DNA from 3 places in the Brevibacillus sp. B_LB10_24 genome. Region 3 is predicted to be linked to each of the others. Evidence: predicted binding sites of a transcription regulator. Region 3 holds the regulator's gene; each other region holds the start of a gene.
What was found. Region 3 encodes LexA, which represses DNA repair genes until DNA is damaged. Its sites were predicted from a motif close to CGAACATATGTTCG; they were not measured.
Positions count from the first base shown of each region.

Region 1: the regulator LexA is predicted to act here: its motif matches at 7,960-7,973, upstream of uvrB (excinuclease ABC subunit UvrB).
Region 2: the regulator LexA is predicted to act here: its motif matches at 6,972-6,985, upstream of ACI7RC_RS21620 (WYL domain-containing protein).

Region 1 covers NZ_JBJQOQ010000002.1:343,076-353,348, forward strand. Annotated here, with positions in the region: gene ACI7RC_RS04420 (iron-containing alcohol dehydrogenase) at 64-1,221, shown strand; gene ftsE (cell division ATP-binding protein FtsE) at 1,458-2,144, shown strand; gene ftsX (permease-like cell division protein FtsX) at 2,134-3,027, shown strand; gene ACI7RC_RS04435 (murein hydrolase activator EnvC family protein) at 3,064-4,254, shown strand; gene ACI7RC_RS04440 (S41 family peptidase) at 4,351-5,838, shown strand; gene ACI7RC_RS04445 (PDZ domain-containing protein) at 5,937-7,172, shown strand; gene ACI7RC_RS04450 (flagellar hook assembly protein FlgD) at 7,186-7,884, opposite strand; gene uvrB (excinuclease ABC subunit UvrB) at 8,063-10,039, shown strand; gene uvrA (excinuclease ABC subunit UvrA) at 10,056-10,273, shown strand, end outside.
Region 2 covers NZ_JBJQOQ010000030.1:48,214-58,486, forward strand. Annotated here, with positions in the region: gene rbsK (ribokinase) at 1-718, opposite strand, end outside; gene ACI7RC_RS21595 (LacI family DNA-binding transcriptional regulator) at 715-1,713, opposite strand; gene ACI7RC_RS21600 (MFS transporter) at 2,460-3,752, opposite strand; gene ACI7RC_RS21605 (MerR family transcriptional regulator) at 3,787-4,599, opposite strand; gene ACI7RC_RS21610 (SDR family NAD(P)-dependent oxidoreductase) at 4,615-5,361, opposite strand; gene ACI7RC_RS21615 (GerAB/ArcD/ProY family transporter) at 5,358-6,503, opposite strand; gene ACI7RC_RS21620 (WYL domain-containing protein) at 6,640-6,855, opposite strand; gene ACI7RC_RS21625 (hypothetical protein) at 7,052-7,378, opposite strand; gene glnA (type I glutamate--ammonia ligase) at 7,345-8,685, opposite strand; gene ACI7RC_RS21635 (MerR family transcriptional regulator) at 8,977-9,348, shown strand; gene asnB (asparagine synthase (glutamine-hydrolyzing)) at 9,445-10,273, shown strand, end outside.
Region 3 covers NZ_JBJQOQ010000001.1:462,473-472,745, reverse strand. Annotated here, with positions in the region: gene ACI7RC_RS02390 (HelD family protein) at 1-1,095, opposite strand, end outside; gene ACI7RC_RS02385 (DUF896 domain-containing protein) at 1,231-1,419, opposite strand; gene yneA (cell division suppressor protein YneA) at 1,477-1,785, opposite strand; gene lexA (transcriptional repressor LexA) at 1,939-2,562, shown strand; gene ACI7RC_RS02370 (DUF456 domain-containing protein) at 2,678-3,163, opposite strand; partial or broken gene arsC (arsenate reductase (thioredoxin)) at 3,355-3,753, opposite strand; gene arsB (ACR3 family arsenite efflux transporter) at 3,775-4,818, opposite strand; gene ACI7RC_RS02355 (ArsI/CadI family heavy metal resistance metalloenzyme) at 4,837-5,277, opposite strand; gene arsR (arsenical resistance operon transcriptional regulator ArsR) at 5,342-5,656, opposite strand; gene ACI7RC_RS02345 (hypothetical protein) at 5,668-6,009, opposite strand; gene ACI7RC_RS02340 (YheC/YheD family protein) at 6,355-7,143, shown strand; gene glnA (type I glutamate--ammonia ligase) at 7,255-8,589, opposite strand; gene ACI7RC_RS02330 (MerR family transcriptional regulator) at 8,638-9,042, opposite strand; gene ACI7RC_RS02325 (methionine gamma-lyase family protein) at 9,147-10,273, opposite strand, start outside.

The DNA of each region.
Region 1 (10,273 bases), on a different contig from region 3:
GTCTGACACTCCAGGTGTGGTACTATTACGTTGTAGAAAAACTACATGTGGAGGCGGTTGTTGATGAATTCTTTTATCTACCACAACCCGACTGAATTGATCTTTGGCAAGGGAGCGATTGGTCATCTTGCCGACAAGGTAAAGGCACTTGGGAAACGAATTTTGCTGGTGTACGGGGGCGGGAGCATCAAGAAGCTCGGCTTGTACGACAACGTCGTTTCGATCTTGGCCGAACAGGGATGCCACGTAGTGGAACTGGCCGGTGTCGAGCCAAATCCTCGTCTCAGTACCGTATATAAAGGTATCAAGCTGTGCCGCAGCGAGCAGCTGGATTGGATCCTTGCTGTAGGCGGTGGAAGTGTCATTGACGCTTCGAAGGCAATTGCCGTCGGGGTGAAATACGACGGGGACGTCTGGGATTTTTACATGCGGAATGCTGTGCCGCAGGCAGCGCTGCCGCTCGGGACGATTCTCACGCTGGCTGCCACCGGATCGGAAATGAACCGCAGCAGCGTGATCACCAACTGGGAAACGAAACAGAAGTTAGGGGTATCGACGACGTTTCCCACTTTTTCGATCCTGGATCCGGAATACACGTTTACCGTTCCGCGCGATCAAACTGTCTACGGAATTGTGGATATGATGTCGCACGTATTTGAGCAGTATTTTACGCAGACAATGGAGATCCCCTTACAGTCGCGGTTTGCCGAATCCATCTTGCAAACGGTGATCGAAAACGCGCCGCGTGTCCTGGAAAATCCGCATGATTACGATGCCAGGGCCAACCTGCTCTACTGCGGTACGATGGCGTTGAACGGCACGCTTCCGGTAGGGGTGGAGACCGATTGGGCAACTCACTCTATCGAGCATGCCGTCAGCGCTGTGTACGACATTCCGCACGGCGGCGGACTGGCGATCCTCTTTCCCAACTGGATGAAGTACGTGTACAAAGAAAATGTCGAACGGTTCAAGCAGTACGCGGTCCGCGTCTGGAACATCGATCCTGCCGGCAAGTCGGATGAAGCCGTCGCCTTGGAAGGGATCGCCCGGACACGGGAGTTTTTCAACCAGATCGGGGCGCCAAGCCGGTTGTCAGATTACGGCATCACGGATGAACAGCTTGATGTCATGGCCCAGAAAGCGACGCCGTTCGGTCCGATCGGCCGCTTCAAACCGTTGGAAGCAAGCGACGTGCACGCTATACTGCAGATGAGTTTATAGTGCGACCGGGTTTTCCGAGAGCGTCCTTTTGCGGGACGCTCTTTTTTTGCTTTACACTTTGGGTAAAATGTCCGAAAAAACAAAGAGGGAAACGACAAGATTTGAGAGAATTAGGGGATAACATTGACGATTTCCGATGGTATAATGGGGAAGAGAGTAGACAAAGAGGGAGTTTTTGTCAAATTGCGCAGCAACGAGAGTCGAATAACAGCAAAGAATAGTAGGATGTGATAGCTTTGATAGAAATGTTCGATGTTTGGAAGACCTATCCAAACGGAACGAACGCATTAAAAGGGATTAACGTTCGGATCAATAAAGGCGAGTTTGTTTACGTAGTAGGCCCGAGCGGAGCGGGAAAATCGACATTTATCAAATTGATGTACCGCGAAGAAAAACCGACCAAAGGGCAAATCTTTCTCGGCGGCTTTAACGTCAGCCGGATCAAGGAACGTCAGATTCCCAGCGTTCGGCGCAGTATCGGAGTCGTCTTTCAGGATTTCAAGCTCCTTCCCACGCTGACGGTATTTGAAAATATCGCTTTTGCGATGGAAGTGATCGAAGCCAATAAGAAGCAGATCAAGCCGCGGGTGTCGGACGTACTCGGACTGGTGAAATTGAAGCACAAGGCGAAAATGCTGCCTTCCGAGCTGTCAGGCGGCGAGCAGCAGCGTGTTGCCTTGGCCAGGGCGCTGGTGAACAGCCCCGGGATTATCATCGCCGACGAGCCCACAGGCAACCTCGACCCCGAAACCTCCTGGGAGATTATGAACCTGTTTGAAGAGATCAACCAGCGCGGGACCACAGTAGTAATGGCTACCCACAACCGTGAGATCGTCAACACCATCCGCAAGCGCGTCATCGCCATCGAGGGCGGCCAGATCGTTCGCGACGAACAGAAGGGGGACTACGGCTATGAAAATTAGCACCCTGGGACGTCACGTTCGCGAAGGAGTCAAGAACCTCGGCAGAAACGGCTGGATGACTTTCGCCTCTGTCAGCGCTGTGACCATAACGCTTATGATTCTCGGCGTTTTTCTGCTCTTGGCGCTCAACGTCAACCACATTACCCAGAAGGTGGAGGACCAAGTAGAGATCCACGTCTTTTTGAATGTTTTGGCAGACAAACCTACGATTGATCAGGTGGAGTCGCAAATCCGAGCCAACCCCTTGGTCAAGAGCGTTACATATGTTCCCAAAAAGCAGGGCTTGGAAGAATTACGAGAATCGTTTAAAGAGAAAGCGTATTTCCTCGACGGGCTGGAGAACGAGAACCCGCTTCCCGACAAGTTTGTCGTCAGGACCAAGAAGCCGGAGGATACGGCTGCCGTGGCCAAGCAGGTCGGTACGATCGAGAATGTGGATAAAGTGGTGTACGGCGACGAGACGGTCGATGCGCTGTTTGCCGTGACAAAAGTCATCCGCAACATCGGTTTGGTGTTTATCATCGGCCTCGCGTTTACGGCGATGTTTTTGATCGCCAATACGATCAAACTGACGATTGTCGCCCGCCGCCGGGAGATCGAGATCATGAAGCTGGTCGGGGCGACCAACTGGTTTATCCGCTGGCCGTTTTTTATCGAAGGTTTGTTCATGGGGATACTGGGCGCGATCATTCCGATACTGCTGCTGGGCACGGGCTATTACTTCCTGTTGCGTGCCATGCATTCCAACCTGGCCGGATCCCTGTTCGACCTGCTGCCGATGTTCCCGCTGTCCTATCAAATCGCGGTCATTTTGCTGGCCATCGGAGCGTTTATCGGGATTTGGGGAAGTCTGGTGTCGGTGCGCCGATTCCTGCGAGTATAAAAAGCACAGAAGGAAGTTGAGATTGGGAGGAGACTTATGAAAAAGAAGGTCGTACTGCCTGTCTTGTTAACCGGCTTGCTGGTATGGGGAAGCGTGCCTGCCGAGCCGATCATGGCGAATAGCGCCTCATTAGATAAGATCAACAAAGAAATCGAACAAATTCGCAAAAACCAGCAGGCGAAGAAGCAAAATCTGCAGTCGATTAAAAATGAGATCAATAGTTTAAAAAATCAGCAGGCCAACCTGAATGACGAACTGATGGCGATTGACTTGCGCCGAAATGAAACACAGCGTAAGATCGACAAACTGGATAAAGACATCAAGGTGACGACGGAGAAGGCAGTCGAAGCCCAGGCAGAGCTGGACGAAGCTACAGACCGGGTGAAGAAGCGGGATGCGCTGTTAAAGACACGCGTCAAAGCGATGTACGAGGGCGGCACCGTAACCTATCTGGATGTGCTGCTGGGTTCGTCGGACTTTGGGGATTTCCTTACTCGCCTGCAAGGATTGCAGATGATCGTGGAGCAGGATACCCGCATTTTGGAAGACAACATCCGCGACAAGGAAACGATCGAGGCCAAAAAGAAAGAAGTGGATAAGCAACTCGCCAGCTTAAATGATATGATAGAACAACAGGAAGCGTTAAAGGCTGACTTGGACAAGCAGTACGAGCGCAGCAAACAGGTGAAGGCAGCTCTTGCGGAAAAAGAAACCCACCTGCACGAAATTCAGGAGGAAGAAGAGCAGGAGCTGTTGGCGATGGCCCAACAGGAGGCGGCCAAGGTCGCCGAGAGGTCCAAGCTTCAAGCGGTGAGTGACTACAAGGGAGGAAAGATGTTCCTTCCGCTGCCGCCTGGCTCGTTCTACATCAGCTCTGGATTCGGAGCGCGCCCCGACCCGTTCACCGGCAAGCAGGTCGGGCATAACGGCCTCGACATGGCAGCCCCCAAGGGGACGAATATCTACGCGGCGGCTGACGGCATCGTCATCGTGGCGGGATATGTCAACGGGTTCGGGAACTGCGTGATGATCAAACACAGCGAAGAAATCACCACCCTTTACGGCCACATCCGCGAGGGCGGCATTCAGGTCTCCGTCGGGCAGTCTGTCAAGGCCGGAGACAAGATCGCTGAAGTAGGTTCGACTGGGCGGTCGACCGGGAACCATCTCCACTTTACGGTGTATAAAAACAATATAGCAGTAGATCCGTCACCGTATATCCGCTAACGAAACGCTCCTACAAACAAATATTGTGCCTTCGGTTTGCATACACTAGCTGCATACCTTTTTCCACCGGGGTGCACAAAGGATGGTGTTTGAAGAATGAAATGGAATGGACGTTCTGTGTTTGTGGTTGCCCTTGTCTGCATGGTCGCCAGCAGTTTGTTGACGTTGGCTGTCGTGCGGGGCGGGTCGGCAAGCATAGGCACCCAAGGAGCGGTTGCAACGGCGGGTAACCTCTTGTCGCTGGGAGGCGCTCAAAGCTACCCGAAAGAGTTTTCCAAGCTATTTGATACTTATCAAATAATCAAGAAAAACTACGTTCACGACGTGCCGAGCGAACAGTTGATCGAGGGAGCCATCGAAGGGATGGTCGGATCGCTCGACGACCCGTATTCCTCTTACATGGATCCGACTGCGGCCGAGGAGTTCAACACATCGCTGCACTCTTCATTCGAAGGCATCGGGGCGGAAGTGACACTGAAAAACGGCCGGGTGACAATCGTCTCGCCGTTTAAAGGATCACCGGCGGAACTGGCGGGGCTTAGGGCAAACGATCAAATTCTCAGTGTCAACGGCGAGTCCCTGGAAGGTCTGGACCTGCAAAAGGCAGTTTCCAAAATTCGCGGCCCTAAAGGAACCAAGGCAACGCTCAAGGTTCTGCGTCCGGGAATGACGGAGCCGATTACAGTCGTCGTCATCCGGGACAACATTCCGATCGAGACTGTACACCAAAGTATTATTCAAAGGGGCGCAGACAAATTCGGCAGAATCGAGATTACCCAGTTTTCCGCCGATACGGCCAAGCACTTCTTTGAAGAACTGGCCCAATTGGAGAAACAAAACATCAAGGGTCTGGTCATTGACGTTCGCGGCAACCCCGGCGGTTACCTGACGGCTGTCAGAGAGATTGCCGAACAGTTGATTCCGGAGAAAAAGGCGATCGTGAAAATCGAATACGGCGATAAGTCCAGAGAGGTCGAAGAGTACCACTCCAAGGTGGATTCCGCCAAGCCTTACCCGATCGTGGTGCTGACCGACGGAGGCAGTGCCAGCGCGTCCGAGATTCTGGCGGGCGCGATGAGCGAGAGCGGCGGGTATAAATTAGTCGGCGAGAAGACCTTTGGCAAAGGGACGGTACAAAACACCGTCGAGATGGGCGACAAGAGCCAATTGAAGCTGACCATCGCCAAATGGCTGACTCCAAAAGGGGAGTGGATCAACAAAAAAGGGATCGAACCGGATGTTGCCGTCACTCAGCCGGAGTATTTCAAAGCGACGCAGCTTCCTCAGGACAAGGTGCTGGAAGAAGACATGACCGGGGTTGAGGTGAAGAACCTGCAGCTGATTTTGGACGGCTTAAAACTGTCGCCGGGACGAAACGACGGCTATTTCGATGCCAAAACCAAAGCGGCAGTGGAACGTTTCCAAAAGGAAAATAAACTTCCAGTTACAGGAAAAGTGGATCCAGCTACAGGAGCGGCTCTGCAAGATGCGCTCATCGAGCAAATCCGCAATCCGCAAAACGACAATCAGCTTCAAAAAGCGCTCGACGTCCTACAGAAGGAAGCAAAAGCCAAAGGAAAATAACGTCCCCATTCGGCAGGGAATCGCTTTCTATCTGTAGAAGTTAAAAACCACGGAAAACAGTCCGTGGTTTTTCTTTTTTCCAAACACGAGGTGATACCATGACAAACGGCTGGTTGTCGTTGTTTTACATCTTCGTCTTGTTTATCTATTTGCAATATCGGAAGCAGATGGCGATGGAACGTCAGTTATTCGCTGTTCGCATACATTCTCCGATTTTACAGACGCTGCGCTCTGTCGGTTTTGGCTTGGTCGGCGGGTTGTTTGTGTCGCTGGCAGCAGGCGCCTTGGGAATCGTCGTCCAGGCGGGTAACCTTTGGATGGTTTGGGCGATTTCGATCCTCCTGTTCTGTTTTCGCGTCCGGTTTCTCTGCTTTGCCTATGCGGTTGGCGGCTTGACTCTCCTGCAGTGGCTCGCTCTTTTGTGGCCGGCGGGGGTCTCCGTACAGGGAATCGGCACGTTCTGGAGCTGGATATTGGCGGCCAAGCCGGTGCCGCTGCTGGCAGTGGTGGCGCTGATGCATTTTGCCGAAGCGGTATTGATTCGCTGGAACGGGGGAAGAGATGCGTCTCCGCTGTATTTGGAAGGCAAGCGGGGAAAGATTGTCGGCGCGTACCATATGCAGTCCTTCTGGTTAACTCCGCTGCTGCTCCTGGTGCCGATGCAGGCGAACAGCGGACTTGCGCTGCAGTTGTTTTCGGGCTGGCCGCTGTTTTCCCCCGATCTTGCAAGCAGCGTGTACGGTTTGCTGTTCATCCCGGCGGTTACCGGCTTCTCCGACATGACACAGACGGTGACCCCTGATCAAAAGGCGCGGGAAACGGCTGGTCCGCTTGGCCTGTATTCGCTTGTACTGCTGCTGCTTTCCTACGCCGCCGTACATGTCCCCGCCCTTTCCATCGCGGCGGCATTGTTTGCGATTATCGGACATGAGGGATTGTTCCGGTTAAGTCAACGACGCGAACAGAAGCATGCGCCGTTTTTTATTCAGTCGTCCAGGGGAGTAAAGGTGATGGCGGTCATACCGGGAACGCCGGCGGAAGAGATGGGGATTCTCTGCGGAGAGGTCATCGTCAAAGTCAACGGGATTCCGGTACGGGATAAGACAGAGCTGTACACCGCTCTGCAGGCCAATTCGGCTTACTGCAAAATGGAGGTCCTGACCTACAGTAAAGAGCCGAAATTCGTTCAATGTGCCGTCTATGCCGGCAATCACCATCAATTGGGAATTATCGTGGTACCGGACTCTGAGACCAAGTACTACGTAGATGTTCGCAGGCTCAATCTGGTCCAATTGTTGAAACAGCGCATCAGCAAGATAAAGCTGGGTGCATGAAAAGAACCCGAGGTCAACTGGCCTCGGGTTCTTCCCTTCTGGGTGTCTCTAGTCCGGTTACATCTTGCGGCGTGATCCTGTCTCCATTGTCCAGTTGGAATTCGATCAGGCCGTTTTTCATGCTGACCGATGTAATCACACCGGTTTTATCCGCATCGGTTGAAGTGCCGTCCGGATTTTCCTGCTGTCCCTTGTAGGAGACTGTATAGCCGATCATCTGTGTGTACTTCAGCGTGCTGTCTACCCAATCGCCGGTATCGACAGTGCCGCTCGAATCCACGCCGGTGACATCCTCGCGGGGTACGACATCGTCCCCGATGATGAAGTAGATTTTGCCGTCTTTCATCTTGACGCCGTCGATCGAGCCGGTCTTGGGCTCTCTGCTGACTTCCCCGGTATCGGGATCTTTTGTCGTCAGATCATAGGTGGCTGTTTTTCCCACGAGCTGTTCATATTGGCGGATGTTTAACAGGCTGCTGTTGGATTCTTCCATCAGCGACTGCATGCGGGTCAAACGTTCCACCATCGTCATGATGGCGGTCTGCTGGACGAACTGCTGATTGTCCATCGGCGAAAGCGGGTCCTGATACTTCAACTGCTCGAGCATCAGCCGCATAAACGCATTTTGATCTATATCCGTGGAAAACTCTTTTTTTCCTTTGTAGCTGTAATTAGGCGGAATATATAGCGAATTGTTTACGCTGTCCGGCATGTGCGATCCTCCTTGGGAAGCGGTGCTTCCAAGCTTTCCTTTTCTTTATCGGCAAAATGGCAGGAAGGGAACAGACAAACGTTTGTTCGAATTTCCTGCTTAAAATTCGAATGTTTGTGCTATAATGAGTGATAGGTTAAAGAAAATTGTTCGTGTAAAAAGAAGGAGGAGCGGCAGGATGGAGCAGTTTCAATTAGTTTCGGAATATCAGCCATCCGGTGACCAACCGACAGCGATTGCTGAGTTGGTGTCTGGCGTCCGGGCGGGGAAGCGGCACCAGACCCTGCTGGGGGCAACCGGAACGGGCAAGACCTTTACTATTGCACAAGTCATCGCGCAAGTGAACAAGCCGACCCTGGTCTTGGCCCACAACAAGACACTCGCTGCACAGTTGGCGGCGGAATTTAAAGAGTTTTTTCCGCATAATGCGGTGGAATACTTCGTCAGCTATTACGACTACTACCAACCAGAGGCGTACATCCCGCAATCGGATACGTACATCGAGAAGGACTCCAGCGTCAATGAAGAGATCGACAAGCTGCGCCACTCGGCTACCAGCGCTCTTTTTGAGCGGCGGGATGTGATCATCGTCGCCTCCGTATCCTGCATCTACGGATTGGGTTCACCGGAGGAGTACCGCGAGCTGGTGCTCTCTTTGCGCGTCGGCATGGAGAAAAGCCGGGAAGAAGTGCTGCACCGGCTGGTCGATATCCAGTACACGCGCAACGACATCAATTTTGTCCGCGGAACCTTCCGGGTACGCGGCGACGTCCTGGAGATCTTCCCGGCATCCAACAGCGAGCAGGCGATCCGGGTCGAATTTTTTGGCGATGAAATCGAACGGATTACCTCGATCGACGTGCTGACCGGGGAAATTCTCGGGACTCGCGAGCACGTTGCTATTTTCCCGGCATCCCACTATGTCACCCGCGAGGAGAAGATGAAACTGGCGATTGCCGGGATTCAGGCGGAATTGGAAGAGCGGCTGAAGGAACTGCGCGACCAGGGCAAGCTGTTGGAAGCGCAGCGCTTGGAGCAGCGCACTCGCTACGACATCGAAATGATGATGGAGATGGGCTTTTGTTCCGGGATTGAGAACTACTCGCGCCATTTGACCGGACTGCCGCCTGGACATCCGCCGTACACCCTGCTGGATTACTTCCCGGAAGATTTTTTGCTGGTTGTCGACGAGTCTCACATGAGCTTGCCGCAGGTGCGGGGCATGTACAATGGCGACAGGGCCCGCAAAGACGTCTTGGTAGAGCACGGGTTCCGGCTTCCGTCGGCGAGGGACAACCGCCCGCTGCAATTTTCCGAGTTTGAGCAGAAGATTCATCAGACGATTTACATTTCGGCAACGCCCGGGCCCTACGAGATGGAACACTGTCCCGAAGTCGTGCAGCAAGTCATTCGTCCCACCGGCCTTGTGGACCCAACGATTGACGTTCGGCCGATCAAGGGGCAGATTGACGATCTGATCGGCGAGATACAAGCTACGATCGCCAAAGACGAGCGCGTGCTTGTGACCACGCTGACGAAAAAGATGGCAGAGGATTTGACCGACTACCTGAAGGAGATCGGGATCAAGGTTCGCTATCTGCACTCCGATATCAAGACGATCGAGAGAATGCAGATCCTGCGCTCCCTTCGGCTCGGCGAATTTGACGTGTTGATTGGGATCAACCTTCTGCGCGAGGGTCTCGACCTGCCGGAGGTGTCACTGGTGGCGATCCTGGATGCGGACAAGGAAGGCTTCCTGCGCAACGAGCGCTCCTTGATCCAGACGATTGGCCGCGCTGCCCGCAATGCGGAAGGCAGGGTCATCATGTACGCCGACCGCATGACGGATTCGATGGCCGCTGCGATCCGCGAGACCGAGCGGCGCCGCAGCATCCAGTTGGCGTATAATGAGCAGCATGGCATCACGCCGCAAACGGTGAAAAAGGCGGTTCGCGACGTGATCGAGGCCACCCGGGTCGCCGAGGAAAAGGCCGATTACCTGCCGCACGCCGAATTCAAGAAGCTGTCGAAAAAAGACCGCCAGCAGGTAATCGAGCGAATGGAAGAAGAGATGAAGGAAGCGGCGCGCAATCTGTTGTTCGAACGGGCGGCAGAGCTGCGTGACCTGATTCTTGAGCTGAAAGCCGAAGGATAAGGAGTGGAAAAGAGACATGCCGCTTGAACAAATCATCGTCAAAGGCGCAAGGGCCCACAATCTGAAAAATATCGACGTAGTGATTCCGCGCGACAAGTTTGTCGTACTGACTGGCCTTTCCGGCTCAGGGAAGTCGTCCCTCGCCTTTGACACGATATACGCTGAGGGGCAGCGGCGTTATGTAGAGTCCCTCTCCGCATACGCCCGGCAGTTCCTCGGTCAGATGGATAAACC
Region 2 (10,273 bases), on a different contig from region 3:
CTTTGCCAAGCTGCCCGCCGCGTACAAGGTAAGCCGCTCCTTGTGCCCCCAGCGTGGTGATGACGGTTTGTACGCCTTTTGCCAGCAGGCGCTTCATCGCTCCCGTCAACTGCTCATCCCCTTCGCCGGATATTCCGGAGAGCAATGCCAGCTCCGTCTCGTTGGGAATGATCACGTCGACATGTTGATACAGCTCGTCGGGAAGCTCGCGTGCCGGCGCCGGATTGAGTACCACTTTCTTGCCCAGCGCTTTTGCCCGCTTCGCCGCATGGACGACTGTCTCAAGCGGGATCTCCAGCTGCAGGAGAATGACATCCGCCTGCTCCAGCGCTTCCATGTGGCGGTCAACATCTTCAGGCAGACAGCGGTAATTGGCTCCCGGCACGACGATGATGCTGTTGTCTCCCTGCGACAGCAGGATCGATGCAATGCCCGTCGCCACTTCCGCAACCGTTTTCACCGTTTGAGTTCCGATGCCGTCCTGTTCAAGAGAGGCGAGCAATTGCGCACCAAAAGCGTCATCTCCCACGGCTCCGATCATCCGTGTCTTTGCGCCCAACCTGGCTGCCGCAACCGCCTGATTGGCCCCCTTGCCGCCGGGGATAAAATGAACCTGATTGCCGCTCACTGTCTCGCCCATTGCCGGCGGTCTGTCTGCTTCCACCACGATATCCATGTTTAAGCTGCCGATCACGACAACCTGCGGAGCCGTTTTCATCGCTCGTTCACCCTCCTCGTCGAATCGCGCTGTACCAGCGTTACATCAAGCTCATACAGCTTTATCTCCTCTGTTCCCGTCACGATCTTCTCGATCAGGACCCGGGTGGCCAAGGCACCCATATCATAAATCGGCTGAGCGATGGTGGTTAACTCCGGCTCGGTCACTTCTGTCAGGCCGATGCCGTCAAACCCGCAAACCGCCACATCCTTCGGCACACGGATGCCCATCCGGTTCAGTCCCTTGATCGCGCCGATCGCCATCAGGTCGTTTCCTGCAAAGATGCCGTCTACGTCCGGATGCTTGCTCATCAGCTCCTGCACCGCCCGCAGTCCGCCGTCAATGCGGAAAAAGCCGGGGACCATCAAGCTTGGCGAAAACCAGGAAAACTCCTTGACCGCTTCCTCATATCCCGAAAGCCGTTTTTTCGCCGTGACCAATTCCTGCGGTCCGTAGATATGGGCGATTTTTTTGCAGCCCACCTCCTGCAAATGCTTGACCGCCAGCTTGGCCCCTTCCTGATTTTTGGAGCGGATCACGCTGCAAATATTGCTCATCGGCGCCCGGTCGAGCACCACCAGCGGAACCTTGCCCAATCTCTCTACATCGTCCTGCTCCAGCGTATTGGAGGCGAAAATAATGCCGTCGATGTACTTCTTTTTTAACACTTCGATATATAACTTCTCTTTTGAACCTTGGTCATCCGAGTTGCATAAGATCACCGTATAGCCGTGCGACTGGGCCATGTCTTCCACCGCCCGCGCCACCTCCGGAAAAAACGGGTTAGAGATGTCCGGCAGGACCAGCGCGATCGTTCCCGTCTGCTTGCCTGCCAAGCCTCTGGCAACGGCATTCGGTTCATACCGAAGATGCTCAATCGCCCTTGTTACCTTCTGTTCCGTCTCTTTATTGACATAGCCATTCTTGTTTATTACGCGTGATACCGTGGCTACTGATACCCCCGCCAGCTTTGCTACATCGCGAATCGTCGCCATTCCCTCTCCACCGCCATATATGTGTAACCGGTTACACATCATATAAAAAAATAAAGAAAAAACATCATATCTATCATCTGTAACCGGTTACACATTTTCTGCTTATACTATACGCTCGGCCAGTGAGCGGTGTCAAGAGCCTTTCTTTGTCAAAAGTTGTTCGCCGCCATAGACGCTTTCTTTGCATGGCAGAGGCCTCCCCGTAAAGAAGGCCTTCATCATGAAAGGAATTCAAGAAATTTCTTGAACACACTAGTGAGAAAAACGTCCTTCCGATAGATAAAAACGACATCCGTCTTTTCATTTGTTTTTAGCGCCGCTCTTCGGGGTACTGTCAGGCAGCTTGCTGCTCGGCGAGGCGATTCACTGGTACGTTGGGGCGGGAGCTGTTTGCAGCTGACAGAGAAGAGCCCGCATTTTTTCCCATGAAAAAAAGGACAGAAAATGAACATAACGTCCATCTTCTGTCCTCATGAATTGGCTGCAAACCGTACAGATAAAAAAACTGTGCATAAGAACACAGTTGTTTGCCGTCAATTACCTGTCACAGATAATAGATGATGTCCCATGTTCTTAACTAATCGGGGCAAATCCATTTTCCCATGCGGACAGAAACCACTCATAAAGCGGTTTTTTCTACAACTGGATTGCCTCTATCCAATTCTTTAGTTAAGAACCCACGCAGACATCAAGACATCCCCTGTCTTTGAAATTACCCTTTATCATAATTGGAAAAGAACGGCGATTCAGGCATGATCCGCTTCAGAGCGAATTGACCCAGACGCATTCGCGCTCCCCCGATAAACAGGCAAGGTAAACAAGAGGCCGATCAGAAAGAATCCGCCCGCCAGTAAAAACAAGCTGGTCAGAGAACACATTTCTTTCAGGATGCCGGCCACGCTCATCATCGCAACCATGGACCCTGTCATCAGCGGCGTGCGAATCCCCATCACCCGGCCGATGAATGCTGCGTCCGTCTGCCGCATCACCAGTGCGTTGTTCCCGACAAAGATGGCCGGCTGCAGCAACGCCAGGACAAACTGGGCCAAAAGCGTCAGCCACAATACCTGGGACAGTCCGATCCCGACAATCGCTGCGGCATTTACCAACAGGCCCAAAGCGAGCAGCCTCTCTGGTGCGATTTTGCTGGCTGCAGCGAAAGTTAATACGCCTCCGATGATCTCCCCCAATCCGTATGGAATCGACATCCACTGCAGGTAATGCGGCGGCAGCCCAAGTTTCTCGGTCACAACAAAAATCGAGAGCGGCGAGATCAGTCCCACTCCCAGGCCAACCGCCGCAAAACACAAGCTTAAGAACAACAGGTTCCTTTGAGTACACACGCAGCGGATACCCTCGGCCATTTCTCTGAACAGGGAAGTCTGCTGTCCGGCACCAGCCTCCCTCGATAGCTCGCGGTCTGCCGGGATGAGTGTCAGCATCGCGCCGGACAGCAGGAAAGCGATTCCTGTCAACACCATCGCTGTCACGATCCCAAAGCTTTGGTAGACAAGGGTTCCAAGCAACGGCCCCAGCACCATAAACACTGCGAATACGGTTTGCAGCAGCGAGATGCTTCCGGTTTGCATTTGCTCATCCGGCAGGTGCTGCTTAAACAGCTTCATCCCGGACGGCTGTGAGAACTGGGAACAGATGGCAGAACCTAAAGTCGCCAGGAAAACCGCCTGCCATTCTCCGAAGAGCAGCGCCGCCAGCACGAGAAATACCGAGACAGCACTCAGGACGTCACACCAAACCATCGTTTTTTTCGGCTTCCAGCGGTCCGCAAAGACACCGCCAATAAAAGAAAACAGAAAAATCGGCCCGTACTCGGCCACCGAGATCATGGATACGGCAAAAGCGTCACCGCCGCTTTTCTCCATGACAAAGAGCAAAACAGAAAAATTCCGCACCCAAATGCCGATCTGAGAAAATACGCTGGAAAGCAAACTGACCTGGACAAACGGGTGACGCAAGACTGCCTTTGGAGATGACAACGCAATCCTCTCCCTTCCTGGATGATGGTACCGTCCTACCATAAATCCTCCTGTCGGGGGAGAGTCAAGCGCAAGTCTACAAGCGTGTCACCGGAATCTGAATTTCGGTAATGTGTTTGTCTGTGTCTTCCGTGGTCAAATATCCTACCAGATGCACTTCCCGAACAGAACCGTACATCCGATACCCGTTTTCCTCGATCCATTTCTGCAGCGCGGTGTAGGCATCAGCCAACGTTTCACTGCTCCCTCTGTGAATGACACAGGCCGCTTCCTTTACCGGCTCCAATGTCCGAAAACGAATCCGCTCTGTTTCAGACATGTCGCCTGCATATGGGACAGCAACCTCGATATTGGCCCCGCCCGCGGCTTCGACGTCCAGATAAAGGGCGATAGGCGTCAGCATTTTGGGATGCTTCCCGCCAATATGTGACAGAAGCTCTTCCCACAAGGCATGCTGCTTGGCGTAATCTTCCGTCCACTCCCGAATGGAGATCACCCGCAATGGCTCCACTTCTTTTATGACAACATCGTATTTCAACAAGTCGGGTTTCCCCTCTTGAATATTTCGAATAAAGGACTGCAAACGAGCCAATTTCTCCCGCAGCTCCCTGATCTCCGCCTGCAGTTCACGTTCTCTATGGCGCAGCGTGGTAGCGACAAGATTGGTCGTGAGCGGGTTGTCGACCATTTGGGCGATCTCGGCTAAAGAAAAACCCAAATCCTTGAGTACCAAGATGCGGTGCAGCCTGGGCAATTGGCTTGCCGAATAATAGCGATAACCGGTTTGCGGATCAATGCTTTCCGGTTTGAACAGGCCGATCTCGTCGTAATGGCGGAGCGTTTTTATGGAAATTTTGTTTAATCTGGAAAAATCCCCGATTTTCAACATTGCCCAAACCTCTCCTTACTCCAGGTAGATCATTTTTCTGGTCATCCCGCCGTCTATCACCAGATTTACCCCGTTGATAAAATCGTTGTTTGGATCGGTAAGGAACAAACAGGCGCGGGCAATATCCTCCGGTTTGCCTACCCGCTGGGACGGGTGCTGCAGATGGTCTTCCTGCCGGAGTTTTTCGTAATCCCCCGTCTCAATCCACCCGGGACTGATGGCATTTACCCGAATGTGGTCCGGTCCGAGCGAGACGGCGAGCGCATGGGTCAAGGAGAGGATCCCTCCTTTTGTAGCGGCATAAGCTTCTGAGTCAGGTTCTGACATCAGCGCACGGGTTGAAGCGAGATTGATGATCGACCCGCCGCCGTGCTTTCTCATGATTTTTGCCGCTTCACGGGAACAGAGGAACGTTCCTCTGAGGTTCGTATCGATGATGGTATCCCATTCATCGACAGTCAGTTCATAAGGCGACTTCCACTTGCTGAGCCCGGCATTATTGATCAGAATCCCGATTCCTTCAGCCGTTTCTTGTATGTCGCCAAAAAAACGCTCGATCTCCTCAGGCCGGCTCAGGTCGAGAACCCGTGAGTACACGGAACCTCCCGCATCCTCGATAAGCCGGGCAGTCTGCTGCAAACCGTCCGGATCTTTATCTGCGATGATCACGCTTGCTCCTTGTTGGGCATATGTTATGGCAATCGTACGGCCAATTCCTCTTCCTGCCCCCGTCACGATTACTGCTTTTCCTGCTATCGTCATTGTTTTTTCTCCTCTCCTTTGTCATTTATCTGTTTTCGCCTCTTTTTCCGCAAGGCAGCTGCGCAGATCAACAATAATGGCAGAAGCAGACTGTATGTCGCATCAAATAAGGGCCAGTAAATCCTCTCTACAGTAAGCAGGTAAGCGATATTCGGACTGATGATGATCGACAGTGGAATGAGAATCATCCCCAGCGGAAGCGTCAGCGCCCGATACTCCTTTAATCTCAACATCTGCGCCAACCCAATACTTAGTCCATAAACATACAAAATGAATTTGAAGAAAATCGTCAGGAACCAGATAATCGCCACAACCACTTCGAACCTGCGGATGAATTCACCTATGTTAATTTTTTTGGCTAACGTATAGCTGGGGTATAAATGTCTGGTCGTAAAATCGACGCCAAGAACGAGAATGGCCAAAGTGGTTACAAGGAATAAAACCGCCCCTCCCCATACCATCCCTGCGACCAGGCTGTTTCTCACTTTTTTTCTCGCATCGGTGTTCACATAAGGCAAAACCATCAGAACAATCACCAGTTCCATAAACGGGTAGGCAATAAATGTGATTGATCCTCGCAAGATGGGTTTAACCCCACCCTCAAGGACTGGCTTTATGTTTTGGAAATGGGCTTGAGGCAGCAAAGCGATGGTTAAAAACAAGACAAGGATGATCGCCCAAGGGAAAAAGATTTCTGCCGTGCGGGCAATGGATTCCAATCCCAACCGGACTCCCATCAGCACGATGAGAAGAAAGATGATGTGAATGGCTTCGATCGGAGTTTGCGGCAGGATGTTGGTCGTTAAAAAATCTCCAATTTCCCTCAGATACGCTGCTGAATTAATGAAACAATACCCTAAAAATAACAGCGAGACAACCGTTCCCAACCACTTCCCGAGGATTTCTTCGCTATACTCGATCAAAGTCAAATCAGGATGCCGTTTCCAAACCGCATAATACAAAAATCCCAGCAAGGATCCGACGATCACGCTAAAAACGGCTACGATCCAAGCGTCTTGTTTTGCTTCCATGGCGGGAATGGCAGGCAAAACCAGGATCGAATCTCCAATTGTGGCTAGTATTACCAACACTGTAAACTGTTTCAGGGATATTTGGCCGTTTTGCAGCATGCATGCAGTCATTCCCTCTGGTAAATTTGTTCAAGCCTTTCTCATTATTTACATACGGCGGTTTTTGTAACCAGTCCTTAGGAGGATATTAAGCGTGCTTCCAGTACTTGATTCGCCACATCATATCGCCAGGAACTTTTGCTTGGGGTCAGACTGCGTGTCGATTCACCACTGGTTCGATGGCTAGGATGTTCTCCAAAGCGAATACCCGAGGTGCCCTGCGTACCATGCAATATGCCTTCAAATGATGGTTCGTTACGTGCAATGGCCGCAGTGTTCGTTTTGTCGTCTGTCCATTCTGATCCAGGTAGATCATCCGCACAAGCTGATGGTTTTTACATGCCCGTTCCAATTCCTTTTTCATCGTGTTCGCCTCCATACGGGAACGTTAGTTATCTAAACCAATCACGAAACTGAGCACAAGATCGCTGAATGAAGGAAAGTATTATCATGCGCAATTGTATGATTAGTATATAAATAAGAACACAAGTTCGCAACCTATGTTTGATGGAAATCATGTTGTAGACTGACATCCCCTTGTCTACCGTCTGTGCTGAGGATTAAAGTTCCATCGCGGCAACTATCAAGTACTTGGACCTATTAAATAAAAAAACCGCGATAAACGCGGATAGAATCGGCCCATCATCTGAATCCTGCGCCCATTTGCCCCCAAGCGACTCTACTGTTGGAGCTGTTCCCTTGATAGCTGGAAAATGCCGGGGGTCTGCGATCTTGCCAGTCACTTCCATGCCAGCATACAGAGCGAGATGCTTTCCCGGCAATCGGCGTACCTGCTGCCGTTGCTTGATAACAAAGAGCCCCTGCATCCGAAAAATGCAGGGGTTCGTCACTGTTAGTACGTATTCATGTACTGGTTGCGCTCCCACGGATGAACCTCCACGCGGAACAGGTCCCATTCAATCGCTTTCGCTTCGATAAACCGGGAGACGATATGCTCGCCCAGCGCATCTGTCACTACCGCATCCTGTTTCAATTCCTCCAGCGCTTCCTTCAGTGTGGCCGGCAGACTGTCAATATTTTTATCTTTCCTTTCCGCTTCGTCCATCGTGTAGATGTTTTGGTTGGTGGCAGGGCCGAGCGGCAGTTTGTTTACGATGCCGTCCAAGCCTGCTGCCAGCATGACGGCCAGCGCCAGATACGGGTTGGCAACGGGATCCGGATTGCGCAGTTCAATTCGGGTGCTAAGTCCTCTGCTGGCGGGTACGCGAACCAACGGACTGCGGTTTTTCGCCGACCAGGCCACATAGCAGGGAGCCTCATAGCCGGGAACCAAACGCTTGTAGGAGTTTACGGTCGGATTGGTGATCGCGGCAAATCCCCTGGCATGTTTGAGCAGGCCCGCCAGATAGTGTTTGGCTGTTTCGCTTAAACCCAACTCGTCGGATTCGTCGTAAAATGCGTTTTCCTTGCCTTTGAACAGCGATTGATGGCAGTGCATCCCCGAGCCATTGATGCCGTACAGCGGCTTCGGCATAAAGGTGGCGTGCAGCCCGTGCTGTCTGGCAATCGTTTTGACGACTAGTTTAAACGTCTGGATATTGTCAGCTGCCTCGATGGCGTTGGCGTATTTAAAATCGATCTCATGCTGACCGGGAGCCACTTCATGGTGTGAGGCCTCGATTTCAAAGCCCATGTCTTCCAGCGTCAGAACGATGTCGCGCCGGCAGTTTTCGCCCAGATCGCTCGGGGCCAGGTCAAAGTAGCCGCCTTGGTCGTTCACATCCAGCGTCGCATCCCCGTTGGCGTCGGTCTTGAACAAGAAGAACTCCGGTTCCGGGCCGACATTCATCGCGGTAAAGCCCAGTGTTTCCGCCTGTTTCAACACGCGCTTTAAAGCTCCGCGCGGATCACCGGCAAAAGGCGTTCCGTCCGGATTGTACACATCACAGATCAAACGGGCCACCTTGCCGTTCCCGGTCAACCAGGGGAAGATCATCCAGGTGTTTAATTCGGGCTGAAGGATCATGTCTGATTCTTCGATCCTGACGAAGCCTTCGATCGAGGAGCCGTCGAACATCATTTTATTGTCCAGCGCCTTCGGCAGTTGGCTGACGGGAATCTCCACATTTTTGATAATGCCCATTAAATCGGTAAATTGCAGGCGGATAAACCTGACATCCTCCTCTTTCGCGATTCGCAGTATGTCTTCTTTTGAGTAGTTTTTCGCAACCATATGCACCCCTCCAAGTCTGATCAATGACAAGATCATTTTTTCACACAAAATCCTCTTGCACCATAGTTATGTAAGATAATCTAACACAAAATGTGCAAAATTCACGGATTTTCAACCTGCCTACCTTCTTTTTTTCTTCCCTTACGTCAATACGGAAATTTATATGTTATATTATCTGACATAAATGTTTTTCAAGCATAAGTCTTGTGTTATTTTTACCTGTAAATAACTTGCAGCTCCGTGATATTCGCTTCTCTCAGAACGAAGATTGAACACAAGGAGGGATTGAAAGTGGCATCATACAGAGAGAAAAAAGTGATCCCAATCGGTACTGTCAGCGAATTGACGGGGTTGTCCGTAAGACAGATCAGGTATTACGAAGAGCGAAAGCTGGTAATCCCGGATCGCACGAAGGGCGGTACGCGAAAGTTTTCGTTTGAAGATGTCGACACTCTGGTGGAGATCGCAAATAAAATGGAAGACGGCCTGCATACTTTTGAGATCCGCAAGCTGCGGGAAAAAGAGAAGACCCGCTTTAGCAAGGAGAAGATCCGCGAGGAGTTGCTGAAGGGTCAGATCAACGCCCAGTTTAACCGGCATCAGACGCTCAATCAATCCAACAGTATGTTACATTATATAACAAATATGTTGAATTCTGATTAATCCCGCTCCAATAATTTCGACTAACCACAGCCTAAGATCAAACATAATCTAAACTCGTGCGGGACCATTCTACCTACCTCAAGGAGATGATTTGACATGTGCGGCATTACTGGTTGGATCGACTGGCGCAAGGATTTAAGCGGCTATCCGGCCATTCTTGAAACTATGACCCGAACGCTCACCCATCGCGGACCGGACGCGTCGGGGGTCTGGATATCCCGTCACTGCGCACTGGGACACACGCGGCTGAGCGTGATCGATCCCGAAAACGGGGCTCAGCCGATGACCCGTACAGCGGGCAGCTATCCCTATACGATCGTGTACAACGGAGAGCTTTACAACGCGCCGGAGCTGCGCAGACAGTTAATAGAGAGAAATCACGCTTTTCAGACAACTTGTGACACCGAGGTGCTGCTCTTCTCTTACATCGAATGGGGAAAATCCTGTGTCGAACGATTCAACGGCATTTTCGCCTTTGCGATTTGGGACGACCGGGAACAGACGCTGTTTCTCGCCCGCGATAGATTGGGCGTGAAGCCGCTGTTTTACGTCCATCAAAACGACATGCTGCTGTTTGGGTCCGAGCCCAAGGCAATCCTGGCCCATCCCGACTTTCCTGCAGAAGTCGACGCCGAGGGCTTGGCGGAGGTATTCGCCATCGGTCCCGCCCGCACCCCTGGCCACGGCATCTTCCGCCACATGGCTGAACTGAAGCCGGGTTATTGTATAGAGTTTACCCAAAACGGCTTGGCGAAACGGGCCTATTGGCAGCTTGAGAGCAAGCCCCATGAAGATGATCTGGAAACGACAGCGGCGCGCATCGGCGATTTGCTTAGGGATGCAGCGGTGCGCCAACTCGTCTCTGACGTGCCGCTCTGTACCATGCTGTCCGGTGGAGTCGATTCCTCGGCATTAACGGCGCTGG
Region 3 (10,273 bases):
TTCGCTTCCCGGAATCTCGAAGACCTGCATCGTCTTTTTGTACGCGAAGCGGAGCGATTTAAACCGGATCTCTTCCTCGACAAGCTTCTTTACATAGGTTTCCATGGTTTGACGACAGGCGAGCGAACCCTTGAACCCCATCCGCTGCCGGGCCGCTTCCGCCTGTTCCGGCGAGACCCCCGGCTCAAAAAACACCAACTGGGACCGCGACGGATCATAGATCCGCCACCCCTTGGGAAAGTCCTTCTTCAGCAGTTTTACCGCCCAGTCAAAAAAAGTGGTCTGCTGGACGTCTTCTACCCCCAATTCCGGGAGGACATCGGATATGTAATGCAAGAAAAGCCGGTTGGGAGCAAATACCATAAACTTCTTCGATGACATGACGTGATGGTAGTTGTAAATCAAATACGACAGGCGGTGCAGGGCGATCGTCGTCTTGCCGCTGCCGGCTACCCCCTGGACCACGACAGGCTGGTTTTTTTCCGCGCGTATGATGCTGTTCTGCTCCGATTGTATGGTGGCGACAATGTCCTTCAAACGGTTGTCATTTGTCTGATTGAGATGGGAAGCGAGAAATTCGTCGATATACCCCTCGTCGAGGAACTCGTCCGGCGCCCCTGCTTCCCGGTTGATCGTTTCTTTTAGCGCTCCGTCGTAAATTCCCTTGATCTTCCCGTCTTCAATCGCGAAGTTGCGCTTTAGCGTTACTTCCCCCCTGACGATTCCTTGCGGGGTGCGGTAGGAAGCCTGTTTGCTCTCGCCGCTGTAATACAAGCTGGCGATCGGAGCGCGCCAATCGACCACGACGGATTGAAAGGAATCGCTCTTGACGATCCCCCGCTTTCCGATATACACCTGATCTCGTTCAAACGTTTCATCCCGGGTGAAATCGATGCGGCCGAAATACGGCTTTAGCCGTGCCTGTTCCAAATAGCGGAGCTCTTTAGACTGAGCGGCAAGCACGACCTGCTTGACGTAATCGTCCGTTGCTTCCCTCAGCCCCTCGCGCAGATCGTCTATTTCTTTATCGATGACAGCGATCGTCTCGTCCAAGTGCATTTGTTCGTCCTGAAAGGCCGGATGGCGGACTGTCACGGTACCTCCTCCTTACACGGCAAAGTTTCCTTTTTATGGTATCAAATTGAGCGGGGCAGCGGCAAATACATCTTTATGGACGGCAAATCCCCTCATCCCGAGTGCATGTACCGGAATGAGGGGGTCTGCCGTAAGTCAATGCTTTATATCGTTCTCATCCACAAAGCGGATGGAGTCCAAATTGGCCTTCAATGATGAGCGTACTGCAGCGATGTACTTCTGCCGAAGCCGCTGTTGTTCCTGTTTTTCCTCGTCGCTTAGTCCTGATTCCTTCGACTTTTTCGCCAACTCGTTAATCCTTTTGATCTCCGCGTCAGTAACCACATCTTTCCCTCCATCTCAGCATCGTCTGTCTATTATAACACACGAATGCCCATTCGTTTACTTTTGTAGGGGAATGATCAGCGTCTGCCCGGGATAGATCGTCGGATCCTCCAGATGGTTGACTTCTTTAAGCAATTGGACGTAATCCCGGATGTCCGCTTTATCCGGGTCGCGGTACTCGGCTGCCAGCTTCCAGAGGCTGTCGCCCTGCTGTACGGTCACTTCCATCCGAATGGCCGCCTGCGGCTCAGAAGCAAAGACAAGACCGCTTAATATGTAAAGGATAAAACAGAAGGTAAACATCATCAATAAGGCTTGTCCGCGCCTAATTCCCAATCGACCCTTGCTTTTATGTACAGTGTTCATCGTAAACAACACCCCACAAACATTTGTTCTGTATTTGTCTTTATCATAATGCGAACATGTGTTCATGTCAACAAAAAAATCGAACTTATGTTTGTCGAACGCAAGATCCCATGGTATAATGTAGAAAAAGATCAGGGAATTGAGGTGTCACTTGTGTCCAAGCTATCCCAACGTCAGCAGGCAATTATCGACTTTATCCGCAAAGAAGTAAAGGACAAGGGCTACCCTCCATCTGTGCGCGAGATCGGTGAAGCCGTCGGGCTGGCTTCCAGTTCCACGGTTCACGGCCACTTGGAACGACTGGAAAAGAAGGGGCTGATCCGCCGCGATCCGACCAAGCCCCGGGCGATCGAGCTGCTGCAGGAAGGCAGCCGCTTCCAGGAAGAGTTCGAACAGCCTGTCGTGCGGGTTCCGGTCGTCGGTAAAGTAACAGCGGGCCAACCCATTACGGCAATCGAAGATGTGGAAGACTACTTCCCCCTGCCAGAACATATCGTTTCGTCCGACAAAGTCTTCATGCTGCGCGTATCCGGAGACAGCATGATTGAAGCGGGCATTCTGGACGGCGACTACGTCATCGTCCGCCAACAGAGCGTAGCCGACAACGGCGACATCGTCGTCGCCATGACGGAAGACGACGAAGCGACCGTGAAGCGCTTCTTTAAAGAGAGAACCCACTTCCGCCTCCAACCGGAAAATGCGGCACTCTCCCCGATCATCCTCGACAGCGTGTCGATTCTCGGCAAGGTGATTGGTGTCTATCGCATGATTCATTAATGCAAAAACGTTCTGTCAAAAAGACAAGGGCTGTACCAAAGCGGACAAATCCGCCTCAAGGTACAGCCCTGTTTTGTATGGCTTGCACTTTTTGCCCCTGCTTGCTTTCGACCGGTCAGATCGCGACAAAAAACCAGATGATCATGATGATCTGGACAGCCACCTTCATCACGGCACTGCTGAAAAAGGCGACCAGCGACCCCAGCCCTGCCATCAACGCCCTCTCTGCCGGCTGATTCTGGAAAATCATCTCGATGGCAAAGACGATCAAGAACGGGAATATGACGATGCCAAACGGCGGGAAAAGGAAAATCCCGAGAATGACACCAGCAATCGCCCCTAATGAAGACCACTTGGAACCGCCGTACTTTTTCACGAAGTACATGCTCATCAATATGTCAGCGCCAAAAATCAAAACGCTCAGCACCGCCATTCCCCACCAGAACGAAGCTGGCAAACCCGCCCCCGGCCCGGCGATGGCAAACTGGTACAGCAGAAAACCTCCCCAGAGAAGCAGGGTATCCGGCAAAACTGGCATGAATACACCGGCGATACTGATCACAAACAAGGCAACTACAATGATCCATAACAATATCTCCATCCCGCTGCCTCCTTTCCTAATACTCTCCCCATTTTTACGTACAGGCTGGCATAAAAGTTACAAATTACCCCGATTTATGCGGCAAACGGCGGCAAAACGCAAAAATGCAGCCTGCTGCTGCCATTTGGCAAGGCTGCATTTTTGCTGCTTCCGGCGACAGCCAGCCAGCTCTTTTCTGCCGAAATGTATACTCCCGTTTCTGCAAATTTCTTAATACGGGTTCCAATTTCATCGCGGACTCGTTGAAATTCCGACCATTCTTTTCCCGCAGGATCGTCAAATCCCCAATGGACACGTTTTACATGAGTTGGTGTGGTTGGGCAAATGGAATCTGCATGGTTGCAAAGTGTCACGACCAGATCCGCTTTGTTTAAAATGGCCGGATCAATAACATCTGAAGTTTGATCGGAAATGTCTATTCCTGCTTCTTGCATCGCTCTGATGGCATTCGGATTGACACCATGAGCTTCAATCCCGGCAGATAGTACATTCCACGTGTCACCTAAGTATTTCTTTCCCCATGCTTCTGCCATTTGACTTCGACAAGAATTCCCTGTGCATAAGAAGTAGATCGTTTTTTTGTTTTCCATGATGTACTCACCTTTTCTGCCTCAATTCGGGTATGTGTTGGCAAAATACTTCCGTTTGAACCATAATGCTACCTGTACCAATGCAATCATTACTGGCACTTCAACAAGAGGACCGATGACAGCTGCAAAAGCGGCACCCGAGTGAATCCCAAACACACCGACTGCTACAGCGACTGCCAACTCAAAGTTATTACTGCCTGCTGTAAACGCTAAAGTCGTAGTAACCGGATAGTTAGCGCCAATTTTCTTCCCCATGTAGAAAGAAATAAAGAACATCACGATGAAGTAAATCAGCAGAGGAATCGCAATGCGAACGACGTCTATAGGTACGCTGACGATGCTTTCCCCTTTCATGGAGAACATGACAATGATGGTAAAGAGTAAAGCAATCAATGTGATTGGACTTATTTTGGGAATAAACACGTTTTCATACCAATGCCTGCCTTTTGCTTTTACCAAAGATAAACGAGTCAGCATCCCTGCAAGAAAAGGAATACCCAGGTATATGAACACCGATTTGGCCACTTCTGACATTGTAATCGAAACAATTGCTCCTTGGATGCCAAGCCATTCTGGAATGATGGTGACAAACACATAAGCATATACAGAAAAGAAAAGCATCTGAAACACAGCATTGAATGCGACAAGGCCCGCTGCATATTCTGTATCCCCTTTTGCCAGGTCATTCCAAACAATCACCATGGCAATACAACGCGCCAAGCCAATCATGATCAACCCTATCATATATTCCGGCTTATCTGGCAAGAAAATGATGGCCAGCAAAAACATCAAGATAGGGCCAATCACCCAGTTTTGTATAAGGGACAGGAAAAGAACCTTTCGGTCGTCAAATACACGCCCCATCTCCTCGTAACGAACTTTTGCCAAAGGAGGGTACATCATCAGAATTAAGCCTGTGGCAAGGGGGATGGAAGTTGTGCCAATTTGTAAGCTGTTCAACCCGCTTGTGAAAGCAGGAACAAAAGTTCCGATAATAATTCCTATAGCCATAGCAAGGAAGATCCAGAGGGTCAAGAAACGATCTAGAAATGATAATTGTTTCATCAAATACTCCTTTTTGGTTTAACAGCAAGAAGCTTTGTTACTTTCTGTATTTGCATCTGTACAGCAAGCTGTGGATTCAATTTTATGAACGTCACGATCAGCCTTTGTGTAAAAAAACTCCCATTCATTGCCGTCCGGATCTGTGACCCAAAATTTATCCTGTAAAGCATAACAGCATGTAGTATCCATCTCGTCACGCGTGAAAAAGCCTTCCTTTTCTAGCCTTTCCTTATGAGCAACGATTTCTTCTGCACTTTCAACTTGGAATCCGAAGTGATTAACTTGATTTCCGCTAACGGCGTCCCGAACATTTAATGTAAAGTTAAGTCCCGGGTTTTCCAATAAGAACTTCGCATAATCTGTCTTTACCTTTACAGGTTCCACTCCAAATACTTTCTGGTAGAATTCAATCGATTTCTCCAGATTCGTTACATGAATCCCAACGTGAACATACTTCATTTCTTACTCCTCCCTTAATTTAGATAATATAAATCAAAAAAAATTGATATAAGTTCTAAAAAAATTAGCAACAACTTCCTTTACCTGTTTTCCTGAAGATACAACAAAGCTCTTCCGATAGCAGTTGATTCACTTCGTCATCATTCAAATCGTAATAACTCCATGTACCTTTTGTCTCTTTCATAATCAGGTTGGCGTCCAGCAAAATCTTGAGATGATACGAAAGCTTGGATTGTGGCATATCAAAAACTTCTGTTAGGTCACATACGCACGTTTTTCCTCTTTGGCAAAGCTCATACATAATTTCTAATCGTTTCCGATCGGCGAGAGCTTTGAATTTCTTCTCGTATTGTTCCATCTTTTGTTTGATATCGTTCATTGGAGATGACCTCATTCATCAATTTTTTTTGATAAACTTATTATAAGCACGGTTCCAAGGAAGATGCAATCATTAGCTTTAAGAAGAACCAGCAAGTTTTGCTCAACAAGCGCATTCCGGTGTGTTACCTTCGCCTGCTCCTCTGCTTTTGCGAAACTGAGAGCTGTTTGCTCTGCCTTCTTAACCATTCCAGTTGGTAGATTAACCTGCTTCTCTTCCCTGACTTCCAAAATTACTTTTAGGTGTTTATGCTCTGACCGGGGCTTTATTTCTGAATATAATGCTGGCGAGAATAGAAGGGAGTGAAAATGGAATGGTTTATCCAACACAGGCACCAACATCCCCGCCACCACAGTATATCCCCCCAAAACCGTCCGTTTCCTATATCGTTGATTGTTTGTACCAATACACGTATGTTTGGCTCTTTAATGGTGATCGTTTTTGGTTTTTTCCGACTCGAGTAGAGTACGGTGAAGTTTCAGGCTATAGATGGAACGGTGCGTTCTGGATTTTTTACGGAATTGACCCTAGATTGGTTGATGCTGTATCTTGCTATCCAACCCCTACCCCTTATTAAGGGATGGGGGTTTTTTCCATTTACCTTTATGCCATTTCCACCACAAGTCATTAGCGCATTTTCATATTCGCCATCACTAGAAAAATGAAGCCGAATAATGTAGTGATGGAGGTGAGTTTACATGAAATACATCAGAAGCAAAATGTTGAAAGGGAAACCCTTAATGAATGATCGTGTCCTGTCCCGTCACGTGCCGGCTACCCGTTGGTATCGTGATACCACTCTAATCAGGATGCTCAGGACCTTCCCCGTATTGTATATCAAACCAGATAAAGGGTCTTTGGGAACCGGGATAATCCGTGTTAAGAGGCTCAGCCGCTCCAAAAGCTTGATTTCAATCAATAACTGGTCTAAAAAGTGCCCCAGTAAAAGTCTCGTAACAGAAGTAAAAAAGAGAATGCTTCGCGGGAAAAAATATCTGATCCAACGGGGTATTCCACTAGCTACCTATCATAATAAGCCTTTTGATCTGCGGGTTGTTCTTCAGAAGCCCTCCAACCGGTGGGTACTTACCTGGATGAGTGCCAAGGTCGCACCAAGGGCTCGTTCAGTCGTCACGAATGTGGCAAAAGGGGCCCGAGATGCACGAATAATGGAAGTCCTGCGAGGAGCCGACCAATCATTTCATGTTTCCAGGGTACTGAAGAAGTTAACCGTCGTCTCCTACAAAATCGCTTATAAATTAGGCTCTCGTTTCCCCATTAGAATCGTCGGATTGGATATGGGAATCGATAAAAAAGGGAAGGTATGGTTTATTGAGGCTAACACCAATCCGGACTTTCGCGGGTTGAAGAAGCTTGATCCTGTTCAATACCGAAGATATCTTCGTGCAAAGCGGCAAATAGAAGCGAAGACCCGTAAAAAGATTTCCCCAAAACGTGCCATCCATACTTCTCCCAAGAAAGTTTAATCCCGCCCTTTTTTAGTAATGCAAGCAGTCATGCTAAAGAAAATAAAATTCCCCTTTCACCTACACAAAAGAAAAAACCCTCACACCTACAGGTGCAAGGGCTCCCTCCCATCAATACATCGTCATGTACTGCTCGCGCTCCCAATCGTGTACACGGGTGCGGAACATATCCCATTCGATTTCTTTCGCTTCGATAAAGTGAACCAGTGCATGCTCGCCCAGCGCTTCGCAAATAACCGAATCGTCCTTCAAGCATTCGATCGCTTCTTTCAAGGTCGCCGGCAGATTGGCTACGCCGTTTTCTTCCCGCTCCTGCTCGCTCATCACGTAGATGTTGCGGTCGACGGCTGGAAGCAGCGGGAGTTTGCGCTTGATCCCGTCGAGTCCTGCTTTGAGCATGACGGCCAGCGCCAGATACGGGTTGGCTGCCGGGTCGGGATTGCGGACTTCGATCCGTGTGCTGAGGCCGCGGGAAGCGGGAATCCGCACGAGCGGCGAACGGTTTTTGCCTGACCAGGCCACATAGCAAGGAGCTTCGTAACCAGGCACCAATCGCTTGTAGGAGTTGACCAGCGGATTGGTGATCGCTGCAAACCCGCGGGCGTGAGCCAGGATTCCTGCCAGGTAGTGTTTGGCGGTAGTGCTCAGGCCGTATTCATCCGACTCGTCATAGAACGTGTTTTCGTTACCGGAGAACAGCGACTGGTGTGTATGCATCCCGGAGCCGGCAACGCCGAACAGCGGCTTGGGCATAAAGGTGGCGTGCAGCCCGTGTTGGCGGGCGATCGTCTTGACCACCAGTTTAAAGGTAAGGATTTGATCGGCTGCTTTCAGCGCGTTCGCGTATTTGAAATCGATCTCGTGCTGTCCAGGGGCTACCTCGTGGTGAGAGGCTTCCACCTCAAATCCCATTTTTTCCAGTGTCAGAACGATGTCCCGGCGGCAGTTTTCGCCCAGGTCAAGCGGCGCGAAATCAAAGTATCCGCCCTGGTCGTTCAGATCCAGGCTGGGATCGCCCTTCTCATTTAATTTAAACAGGAAGAATTCAGGTTCGGAGCCTACGTTGAACTTCGTAAAGCCCATATCCTCCGCTTCTTTCATCGCCCGTCTGAGGATGTAGCGCGGATCCCCCTCAAACGGCGTACCATCCGGATTGTAAATGTCACAGATCAGGCGTGCCACCTTCCCGTGATCATTCCCCCAGGGGAAAACGACCCAGGTGTCGAGGTCCGGATAGAGGTACATGTCAGACTCTTCAATGCGGACGAACCCTTCAATCGATGAGCCGTCGAACATCATTTTGTTGTCCAGCGCTTTCGGGAGCTGTGACAGCGGAATTTCTACGTTTTTGATCATCCCCATCAAATCCGTAAATTGCAGGCGAATAAAATTGACGTTTTCTTCTTCTGCCAAGCGCAAAATTTCTTCTTTCGTGTAACGGCTCATGGTTTTTCTCCTCCTGACTGGATTCTCTATCTATTTCTTCACTAAAAATCAGTGAAAAAAACGTGAAAGTTCGCCGCGGTTCAATAACGTCTCGGGAGAAAGGGAAGGATTGAACAACTGCTGCTTCAGCAATTGGCGCAGCTCCTTGTCGCTCAGTTCTTTCTTTGCCGCTTTCTCCTTTGGTGCCGACAGGACCTGCTGTGGTACAGCCGGCGGCATTTTCAGCACCTGTTTGATCCCCGCGATGTTCAAGCCCTTGTCCAGCAGCTCCTTTATTTCGAGCAGGCGATCCACATCGTTGAAGGAAAACAGACGCTGCCTGCCTTCCGTTCGGGCGGGCTGGATCAACCCATTCTGCTCATAGTAGCGAATCTGTCTGGCGGTCAGCTCTGTTAGCTTCATGACGATACCTATGGGAAAGAGAGCCATGGCGCGACGGTCCTGATCACTCATGCATTACCCTCCCCTATGCTATTCCTTGTTTTTCATTCTACATGAATGTTATCTTTCATGTCAATGCATGTCAGGAAAATTGACATCAAAATTTACACTGCTTTTCACTCGGGCAGCTTGAGCAGTCCTTTAACCAGCAGTTCATCCAGCGCTGTAAGGATTCCCACCTTTACATGGGAGTAGGTCAAGCCCCCCTGCACAAAGCCCAGATACGGCGGCCGGATCGGTCCGTCTGCCGTAAATTCAATGCTGGCGCCTTGGATAAACGTACCCGCCGCCATGATGACCGGGTCCTTGTAGCCCGGCATATCACTGGGCTGGGGCAAGACGTGGGAGTCGACGGGAGAGGCTTTCTGAATCCCCTGGCAGAAGGCGATCAACCGTTCGGCCGAACCGAATGCGACGGATTGAATCAAGTCCGTCCGCGGATCGTTCCAGAGCGGGTTCGTTCTGAAACCCAGCCGCTCCAGCAAGGCCGAAGAAAAAATCGCCCCCTTCAGCGCTTCTCCGACGACGTGCGGAGCCAAGAAGAAGCCCTGATACATCTCCAGCAGGGAGTAGAGAGACGCTCCTCCTTCCGCTCCGATGCCAGGCGCCGCCATTCGGTAGGAAGCGAGTCGGACCAGTTCCTCCCTGCCCACGATGTATCCGCCGGTCTTGACAATCCCGCCGCCGGGGTTCTTGATCAGGGAGCCTGCCATGATGTCTGCCCCTGCTTGCAGCGGTTCCCGCTCTTCGGTAAACTCGCCGTAACAGTTGTCGACGAACACGATCAGCTCGGGATTAAGCTCCTTTACAAACGAAATCATCTCTTCCAGTTTGGCGATAGGAAAGGATGGCCGATCGGCGTATCCGCGCGAACGCTGAATGCCGATCACCTTCGTCGCCGGTGTCAACGCCCTGGCGACGGCGTTAAAATCGACCTCCCCCTCCGCTGTCAGCGGGATCGCCTGATAGCCGATGCCGTACTCCTTCAGCGAGCCTTGCCCGTGTCCGCGGACGCCGATGACCTCCTCCAGGGTGTCATACGGCTTGCCGGTGATGTACATCAGTTCGTCGCCGGGGCGCAGCAGCCCAAACAGCGCGATGGCGATGGCGTGCGTGCCGGAGACAATTTGCGGCCGCACCAGCGCCGCTTCGCCGCCGAACACGTCAGCGTAGATCGCTTCCAGGGTAGCTCGTCCGACATCGTCATACCCGTAACCGGTAGACGGAGCGAAGTGAAATTCGT